Regions from separate parts of the Shewanella sp. SNU WT4 genome, predicted to be linked through region 1. Evidence: riboswitches for the same ligand, from Rfam matches in the RefSeq annotation. Region 1 holds a riboswitch; each other region holds the start of a gene.
What was found. Region 1 has a riboswitch for cyclic di-GMP ahead of FJQ87_RS13845 (M66 family metalloprotease). Riboswitches for the same ligand answer to the same signal wherever they lie in the genome.
Positions count from the first base shown of each region.

Region 1 (3,320 bases):
GAATCTGCTGATAGTTCCCCTTCGCGACCATCATAGGTCATAAAAGTAAAACTCAGCCCTTGCTCAACCCAGTGCCAGGGTAAAACGCTTGAATAAGAGCGCTTAGAAAATTGAATATCAGGACGATCATCCTGACCTACCCGGTCGGTTTTCATCAACTGAGTTGGATTAGTCAAAACACGTTTTTCAACCAACATCCCCTCTTTATATACCCGCATCACAACCGTCTTCTCATCGAGGCTGTCTTTTTCAGGGGTCAGAACAAGCAATGCTTCACGATGTGTTACTAACTTTTGCTGTGATTTATCGGCATTGCTCGTCGGTTCTGAGGTTTGATTTTGAATGAAGCGAACCTGAGCAGCAAAATTACCTACCAAATGATTTTCTACTGGTAATTCATCAATAAATCCTAAGGCATCTATCGTTCTTTTATCAATAGGCAAACAGTCTTCATTTTCAGTAAAAATTAATTGATTTGAATGGGTCGCAGCAAGATAGCGAATGTTACATTTCTTATTGTCATCGAGTGGCGTGTAGCCAAATTGGTCATGGAAAATAAATACCCCATCCCACTCATTAATCAGCCTCCATGGAGCTTTGACAAAATCAAACATGGCAGCGGCAGAATTATCGGCATATTCATCTCCAGCGATGAACGGAAAGAACATGGGATTACCATTAGGCTGTATTTCATAGCGGTATTCACCGTATTTAAGGCGTTTTTTGCCATCAACAATTTCGATATTAGTCGGATCGGCAGCCAGAGCTTTTACCTCATTTATACGCGCTTGGACTTGATCTTGCATCTGCTGCATTAGCAACTGACTGGAAGGAGAACTGGTATTAGCAATTGTACTCGCCGACATGCTCATCAGCAAACTGCTAATAGCAAGAGTTAATGGTTTTATTTTCATTGATATTCCTTAATGAGTTTAAAAACTGTCAATAAGGCAAACAAAGCGATTACAAATATCTAGTCAAGCAAAAGTCCGAAAATAAAGACACGAAGTATAAATCTAAATCTAAATCTAAACAAATATTTGCTATTTAATTATTCTGCAACTCCGCTATCTTAGGTAATCCCCTTAGACCGGAAGCTTTGCGTCTCAGTATTTCTACTGGTTTGCCATTAATTTAATTATATCTTAACTTGGAATTAAAACGCCATTTTAAATTGATCCACCCCACGCCGGTTGGTAATCCTTGTTCTGGTCTAATTCCATCGGACACTTAATTTTGAGACAGTATGGTCAATAAATTAAGAGGTCGATATGCTGTCTCTTCTACACAAATTATTAGCAAAACATGGAACTTTCTTGACTGGCGATGATCAGATCATGCAAATTCACTCACTTCATCATTTTTAATGTCAATTTTTAACCCGAACAAATGGGCATATGATCACTTTCATCATGCTGAGCTAGGTGATAAACGACGAGCGGCAAGGTTAACCGTCGTCGCTGAACACATGGCGGTTGGCAGCGGTAAATCGGTTGCCAGATCTTGTAATGGTGAAGATGCCAAACTCGAAGGAGCCTATCGATTGATCCGCAATGATAATGTTAGCCCATCTATGATCAGAGCCGCCGGTTTTGCTCGCACTGCCCAAGCGATTGAAAATATAAATGAAATACTTGCTCTCGAAGACACGACAGCCCTGAGTTATAAGCACAGTGTGGCGTCTGAATTAGGGAAATTAGGCAAACCTACCGATAAGTCTCGTGGTTGGTGGGTTCATTCTGTCTTGCTACTGGATAGCCATACTTCTCGGACCTTGGGCTTGATCCACCAAGATTGGTGGTGTCGACCTGATAATCCCAACGAGGCCGATGAAAAAGAGAGCGGTAAATGGGCCGATGCATCCTATTTTACGCGGCAACGCTTGCAGGCTCACATGTCGCGAGTGATCTCAGTGTGTGATAGAGAAGCGGATATCATGCATTATTTATCGGATAAACAATCACATAGTGAACGGTTTGTGGTGCGGGCAAAACATGCAAGAAACCTAGTAGAATACGAGGCTAAGCTGTTTGAGCACATGGATAGTCATCCCGTTACCGGCGGATACACCATCGCCATCCCACAAAAAGGCATAAAGGAAGCCAGTGGGAAAAGCAAGAATCGTCCCTCGCGAACAGCCAAACTCACCCTCAAAGCCAGTGCGGTTAACATCAAACATAATCATCAGCAGCATGCGATTAATGTGGTGTACGCACAAGAGCTCAATCCTCCCCAAGGTGAAGATGGACTATCTTGGATGCTACTGACCAGTGAGCCGATTGACACGTTGGCGCAGCAACTTCATGTGATTGATATTTATACCACTAGATGGCGCATTGAGGACTTTCATAAGGCGTGGAAAACCGGCGCGGGGGTTGAAAGGTTACGCATGACATCGCCAGACAACCTTGAGCGAGCGGCCTCGATACTTTGCTTTATTGGTGTGCGGCTACTGCAACTTCGGGAAGTGATGAGCCTGCCAATTTATCTGAGAAAAAGAGGGCAAATCGAAGCAGCGCAAAGCATGGAAAATCAAAGCTGCAGCAATGTCTTAGAGAATGATGAATGGCGAGTACTGATGCAGCTCTACAAGCCAAGGGGACATAAAGGCAAAGAAGCCCCAAATATGAAGTGGGCTTATCAATCCTTGGCCAAACTAGGAGGCTTTAATGATAGCAAGCGCACGGGAATGGCCAGCTGGTCCACGATTTGGGAGGGATGGGATGATCTTCAGGCTCAGGTAAAGGGGTATCGCTTAGCCAAAGCCCTATTTGAAGCCGGAGAAACGCTATGAGATCTGATCAAGAGACAGGTCGATATGAGTTTAAAAAAATCACATAAAAGTTATCCGCAGACATTCAAAGACGAAGCCGTCTTAATGGTGCTAGAACAGGGCTATAGTATTGCTGAGGCAGCAAAGTCTCTTGGGATTAGCACAAGCCTGCTTTATAACTGGAAGGAAAAACACCAAGCATTGCAACAGGGTATCGCCCTACAAGAATCTGAACGTGATGAGTTAAAGAGATTACGTAGAGAAAACAAAGAACTACGCATGGAGAAAGAAATTCTAAAAAAGGCAAGCGCCTTCTTTGCGAGAGAAATGAAGTAAAATTTCGCTTCATTAAACAGTTATCTAACCAGTTTCCTACTGCGCTGTTATGCCGAGTAATGAGTGTCAGTAAGTCAGGCTATTACGATTGGCATAAACGCCCTGCAAACGTGATAAGTCTTGAAACACTGAAGCTTTATCGCCTTGTTCGAAAGCTATTTAAGCAAAGTCGAGGCAGCTTAGGTAATCGTGAAATGGTGAAGAAATTGCG
Region 1 is NZ_CP041151.1:3,084,995-3,088,314, forward strand. It holds gene FJQ87_RS13845 (M66 family metalloprotease) at 1-914, opposite strand, end outside; cyclic di-GMP riboswitch class I at 1,055-1,138, opposite strand; gene FJQ87_RS13850 (IS4 family transposase) at 1,367-2,794, shown strand; partial or broken gene FJQ87_RS13855 (transposase) at 2,819-3,320, shown strand, end outside.

Region 2 (3,320 bases), 1.7 Mb from region 1:
CCTTGATGCTCAAAGCGATTGACAGGGCAAGATGAGGCAAAGTGTGCCAGACCTAAGTTGGCAGGGATTTCTTGCCAATCTTGGCTATCGCCACTGACGTTTTGGCGTAAACAATACCATTCAGCTTCTGTCGGAAGGCGTAACTGACTTTGCTGCACTTCGCTTAAGTAATGGCAAAAGGCCTTGGCTTCTAAGTAATTAACTTCTACTGGCCAGTTTAAGGGCAAAGGGATTTCTTCGGTGAGGTTGCGTTGCCACCATAGACCTTGGTGTTTACGCCAAAATCTTGGATGCTGCGCTTGGGTGTAATTTAGCCACTGCTGACCTTCTTGGGTCCACCATCTTAAGGTTTGATAACCACCCGCCTCAACAAAGGCCAGGTACTCTTGATTGCTAACTAAATAGCGACTCGCTTCAAAGTCATTCACTGTGACTGACTGCTGGCCGTACTCATTATCCCAACCATAAGTCATGTCGGTAGCGGCTTTGCCTAACGTCATAGTGCCACCGCTTTGATGCAGCAACTGATTGCTGGGCGCTAGAGCCATGCTCTCGCAAGCATGCCAGTTGCTTGAGGGCGTCACTAAATGCAGCGGCAGCTGGCGGATAATGACAGACGATGTTTCAAGATGAATTCTTTCATGCTCTATGCCCATTAATATGAGCCAAGCCGGCGATTGCGCCGTAATAGGTAAGCTCAGCGCTAGGTTATCTATGACTTGATTGACACAAGCGCTCACTTCATCGCGATAGCGCCGCACTTGACAGACGCTTGGCCAGGCATAGTGCTGACTGTTGACATCATCCCAGCTCATTTCATCCACGCCTATGGCAAACATAGACTCAAATTCAGGGTTGATACGCTCATCAATGAGGCGAGCCAGTTTAAGTTTGTTGATATAAAAAGTGGCGGTATGGCCAAAATAAAAAATCAACGGATGACGTAACGGTTCAGCCTTAAGAAAATAGGCGTCATCGGTATTGATAAGGTCGAATAACTGCTGATATTGCTGCCAAGTATGGTTGAAATAGCGCTTAATCTCGGCGCGTTTACTTTCAACATCGGTACCATCAAGAGAAACACTTTGATTGAGTGAGGTCACGAGCAATCCTTAATCTGCGTATCCGTGTGATTGAATATACACCATAGGTGATAATGATTGATGGCGATAATGTTTACGTTTATAACATCTTAATAAACATTATCAGTTGTGGGATGGCGACTCAATCTGCTTCAGTGGATTGAGTGTTTTAAAGCCTAAATTTATTTCAATATTCAAGCATGGTTAGCGCTTAAGCGTTAGTCGGCCTAAACCAGTAGATAGTGGCGATTAGTTGTTGTTTTAGCATGAAGTTAGCGAGCGAAAGGTTCGGTAGATGTGGGTTATTTGCTTTTATAAGTAAATGATTTGAGTGCGAATTATGCTATTAATCATATTTAAGCATGGTTTTAAGCTTATTTTAAGATTAAAGGTGACAATCATAACTACTTAGAGCCAAGCTTGTTGCGGCTCAAGTTATTGTAAAGGCTGATTCATCTTGTCATGAAGCTGCTTGCGATAAAGGCAAAATGCGTGAAAGCGCATGACGCAAAACCTCCGGTCTAAGTGGTGAAACCATAAGATAGCGGGGCTTCCACAGGTAGTGTTCGAGTGCAAAAACTCGCGTTACCTGTTTCTATTTGAAACGGGAAATAATGATGATAAAGAAATTAACACTGAGTGCGTTAGTCTTGGCTCTGACTGGGCTAGCTCAGCCGCTACAGGCGCAAATGGTAAACCCTGAAGCCGGTGTCGTCGTAGGCTACTGGCATAACTGGTGTGATGGCAGCGGTTACAAAGGTGGCGTAGCGCCATGCGTTAAACTAAGCGACGTTAACCCTATGTATAACGTCGTCGACATCTCTTTTATGAAGGTCTATGACACAGCTGAAGGTCGTATTCCTACCTTTCGTTTAGACCCGCAAGTGGGTTTATCAGAAGCAGAATTTATTGCTGAAATTGCCGAATTAAACCGTCAAGGCCGCGCCGTATTATTAGCCTTAGGTGGCGCCGATGCCCATATCGAATTAAAAATCGGTGATGAACAAGCCTTTGCTGATGAACTGATTCGTCTTACCGATATCTACGGTTTTGATGGTTTAGATATAGATTTAGAGCAAGCCGCGGTGACTGCTGCTGATAACCAGACGGTTATCCCAGCGGCGTTAATCATGGTGAAAGAGCACTACCGCGCTCAAGGTAAAAACTTCTTAATTACCATGGCTCCAGAATTCCCATACCTGACAACGGGTGGCAAATACGTTCCTTATTTAGAGCGTTTAGAAGGCTACTACGACTGGATCAACCCGCAGTTTTATAACCAAGGTGGCGATGGTATCTGGATTGATGGGGTAGGTTGGGTTGCTCAAAACAACGATGAACTCAAGCAAGAGTTTATCTACTACATTGCGGATTCATTAATTAACGGCAGTCGCAGTTTTTATAAGATCCCTCACGACAAGTTAGTGTTTGGTATCCCAACCAGCAACGATGCCGCGGCCACTGGCTATGTTAAAAATCCACAGCATTTATACAGCGCTTTTGAAGCCTTGAAAAACCAAGGTCAGCCGCTGCGTGGTGTTATGACTTGGTCTGTTAACTGGGATATGGGGCGTGATGCGGCTGGTAATGAATACAATGAGTCCTTCATTAAGGCTTATGGCCCATTTGTACACAGCCAAGTGCCGCCAGTACCAGAAGCGGGTAAGCCAGTATTCACAGGCTTAGGTCATGCGCGCGTGCTGCATGCCACAACATTTGATCCTATGGCAGGCGTGACTGCTATGGATACCGAAAATGGTGATTTAACCTCGCGCATTGTGATTGAAGGCCAAGTTGATACCAACACCTTAGGTGAATATGTACTGACTTATCGCGTCAGTGATAATGATGACAACGAAACTGTTGATGCCCGCAAAATTGAAGTTTATAGCGTGAAGCCTGTCTTTAGTGGATTAGATAATCGCGTCGTGCCATTAGGCGCCGCATTTGATCCCTTAGCTGATGTGACGGCATTTGATGCGGAAGATGGTGATCTTACTGCTCAAATTCAGGTTTCTGGCAAAGTGGATGTGAATACTGTCGGCCGCTACAGCTTAACTTACTCAGTGACAGACAATGCTGGTCAACAAGTGACAGCCTCGCGTCAAGTGCGCGTGACTGATGACTCGCTGGTGTGTGGTAATGCCTGGCAGGCGGATAAAGTCTATTTAGCTGATGAAGTGGTTAGCCATCAGGGTAAGAGCTGGAGCGCTGGCTGGTGGACCCAAGGTGATGAGC
Region 2 is NZ_CP041151.1:675,106-678,425, forward strand. It holds gene ovoA (5-histidylcysteine sulfoxide synthase) at 1-1,103, opposite strand, end outside; cyclic di-GMP riboswitch class I at 1,555-1,640, shown strand; gene FJQ87_RS03050 (immunoglobulin-like domain-containing protein) at 1,697-3,320, shown strand, end outside.
Region 2: it holds a riboswitch for cyclic di-GMP, as region 1 does, so the genes downstream of both, FJQ87_RS03050 (immunoglobulin-like domain-containing protein) here and FJQ87_RS13845 (M66 family metalloprotease) in region 1, are expected to answer to the same signal.

Region 3 (3,320 bases), 1.3 Mb from region 1:
TCTAAATATGGTAATGAGGTTTCGCCGCCCGCACTTGATATCGCTGGCGCACCGCGCCAATCGATATTGCCGATAAAGCGGTTAAATACCTGATCCCAGCCCCAACCGCTTTGCATATCATGCACTGAGGCCATGCTCGGATAGTGGCTTCTGCCAAAGTTATGTCCCACTTCATGAGACCATTCATTACCTGTGGTTGCTTCCAAGGTTAAAATGCCACCACCACCGCTACCGCCATGCACTACGGTTTTGTTTGAGCCATTGTCTGGATGGGTGTAAACGCCGACATTAGTGTGCGCTGTCAGTTGGTTAAAACGGCGATTGTAGGCCTGTGAATACCCCCCTGAGGTAGTAATGCCGACGTTAGCATTATTAATACCCGTTGAAATTAACGCTTTACCAATGGCTTCGCGCATATCACCGCTATGCCAGCCACCATCAGTGTCACTGCGTTCAGTGTACACTTTGCCATTAGGCATAGTGACAGTTTCAAAATGGGCAGGGGCATATTGGCCCATCACTAATTTAGATACTGGGATTTTTTGAAAATAATCACTGGCATGTTCAGCAGTATTGTTAGCCATGGTATTGCGGCCACGTGGCTTAGTTAACATGCCCATGTCGATGTTTTGGATGACTAACTCAGGCGCGCCGCCAAAGGTAATACTGTGCTGCGCCAATTCTGAACTGCGGCCATGATTATCGATAAACTTAAGGGATAAGCCTGGGGTCATCCAATTCCATTGAAGCGGCAAGCTCCAGACATCATGGTCAAAAATGACCATTGGCCGACCGTCAACGGCGTATTGGTCAGTTTTGGGCTGATTGGCGGGCGACTGCATGATTTCGCGCGCGATAAGCTCGCCTTCAAAATACACCTCAACCCATAACTGGTTAATGTCGTTAAGCTCTGGCGTCACTAGCAGCATGGCAGCACGGTTGATCACGACATCCGGCGCATTTAACTCATCATTGCCAAAGGGGGCGGTTAAGCTGTGACTTTGCATCAAGGACACATGGGCGGCAATTTCACCATCAAGGTGATTTAAGTGGCGAATACCATCATGAAAACCCGCTTGACTGGTTTTGGTGGTGAGTGTAATCGGTTCTACGGCTACACACCCTGTGGTATTACAAGCTTCCAGGGCTAATTGATAATCAGTGTTTGGTGACAGATTACCTAGGTAGAACTCAGGGGCGGTGGCGTTAAACATTTGCGTTTTAGTTGACGGTGAACTTAAACTCAGCTGATAGTGATTACCTTCCACATGGCCTTGCCAAGTGGCAGTGGCACCAATATCAAATATGCCAGACAGGGCAAAGTCAGTAATCATAGGCGCGCTGATACACTCAGTCTTTTCAAAGCGCATTATCTTATCTTCGCTGAAACTGGGTTCTGGAAAATATTCGACAAAACAACCCTGAGTGTCGCTACTCATGCTGCCAAAATCATCATGAATGAAATAAAAACCGTAGTTATTATTCATCACTATGTCCCATTTATCATTTAAAAATGGGAACGCGGCATAATAAGGGGCTAGGGCTTCTTCGCCGCCATAAGGGAAAGGAAATTTAGGGTAATTATCATCATGCAGTTCAAAACGATAGTCGTTATAGACAATAAAGCGTTTGTTACCATCAACAATCACGCCATCATTAGCTTCACCGCGCTGTTTCATGGCTTTAATGACGCTAAACGTTTGTTCGGCAGCTTGCTGCATAGTGACTTCGGCCTGCGCCGCTAACGGCACCAATGCACTAGCTATCACTAAGGCGAGAGGGGAAAAACGAGTTTTAAACATATATCTTCCTTATTGAGCGTAGAAATTCAATAAGGCAACACGCATTACTAGACTTGCTGCATAAGGCGACAAGTCTGATACCAATGGCATCGCCGCTATCATAGGTACAAATGCCCCTTAGACCGGTGGTTTTGCGTCCCAGCCTTTCAACTGGTTTGCCTTTTTCAATGTGTCAGCAATTTTTGCTGGCGACCAATATATGGATTAATTAATCCAGTGCCAATGTAAGCATCTGCTTAACTAATTGATTTTGATGGCATTGCTGGTCTTGCTGATTCATCTTGGGCGCGCTAACCTCTAAAATAGCAGAAATGGCGCAAGTTAAGATGATGGTTTAACCATAGGCGCAAAAACCGAGATAGGCCAGGTTGCAATAAGTCGGTATAAGTTATGGAATGATTAATGACTTAAGCTATTAAATTCTTTCAAAATGAGTATGATATTGCACAATATGTTACCTAGCTTGGCTAGTTTCGGATGTAGGGCAATATGCAGCAATCAAGGATAGTTTTCCCGAAAACACGTTTACAGAAGCGCTTAGCGTTATGGCGACCATGGTTATATATGGTGCTATATACACTGGCCTTGTATAGCCTGATTCAAGTGGGGCTTGCGAGCAGTTTTGATGTCGGGGTTTGGCCTGGGGTTTGGGTTAAAGATGCCATTATTCAGCTGGTATTCGCGGCGCTATTATTTGTATTGTGCCGCAATTTTTTAGCTTGGGTCATAGTGTACACCAGCTTTACCTTAGTGCTGCAGGTCAGTAATGCGCTCAAGCTCATGATCTTAGGCAGCCCCATCATGCCTGATGACTTTAGTATCGTCGGCAATATGTTTCAGTTATTTAATGATTGGCGTTACTGGGCCTTATGGGCGGCGCTACTGATCCCATTTGGCGGCTTGATGGTCGCGATTGCTTGGCAGCGGCAGCGCACTTGGTTGCTACTGGCGTTATTGGTTGGGGCTGGATTTTTTTATGTTAATCAATCCAGTAGCTTACAAGCATGGTTTGATGTCCATGTGGGCGATAGGGTGTGGGATCAACCGGGTAACTATAAAGATCGCGGCTTGTTGCTGCATTTGACGGTAGAAGGCAGTCGCGTGATTGCGCGGGGTCAAACGAAAGTAACACAAGAGCAAGTGTTAGCCGCTAAAACCAGTATTTTCCCAGCGCAAGCCTTAGCTCCCGCCGCCAGCATTAGCGATAAGCGCAATGTTTATGTGTTATTGCTGGAATCCTTTTGGGATCCTATGGCGCTTGGCAACGTGGGCTTTAATCAAGACCCGTTTGACCCAAGGTTTCGCGATTTATGGCAAGCCACAGCCAATAGCACAGTGCTAGCGCCGGTATTTGGTGGTTATACGGCCAATAGTGAATTTGAAGCCTTATGCGGGTTTCCTGTCACCCAAAATGCGGTGTTTTTTGAGGGTTGGCTGCGCAATGAAGTGCCGTGCTTGCCGCGCTATTTATCCGATGCTGGCTATCAAACCATAGCTTCACACCCCAATCATGCGGGC
Region 3 is NZ_CP041151.1:1,760,378-1,763,697, forward strand. It holds gene FJQ87_RS07915 (M66 family metalloprotease) at 1-1,802, opposite strand, end outside; cyclic di-GMP riboswitch class I at 1,885-1,972, opposite strand; gene FJQ87_RS07920 (LTA synthase family protein) at 2,292-3,320, shown strand, end outside.
Region 3: it holds a riboswitch for cyclic di-GMP, as region 1 does, so the genes downstream of both, FJQ87_RS07915 (M66 family metalloprotease) here and FJQ87_RS13845 (M66 family metalloprotease) in region 1, are expected to answer to the same signal.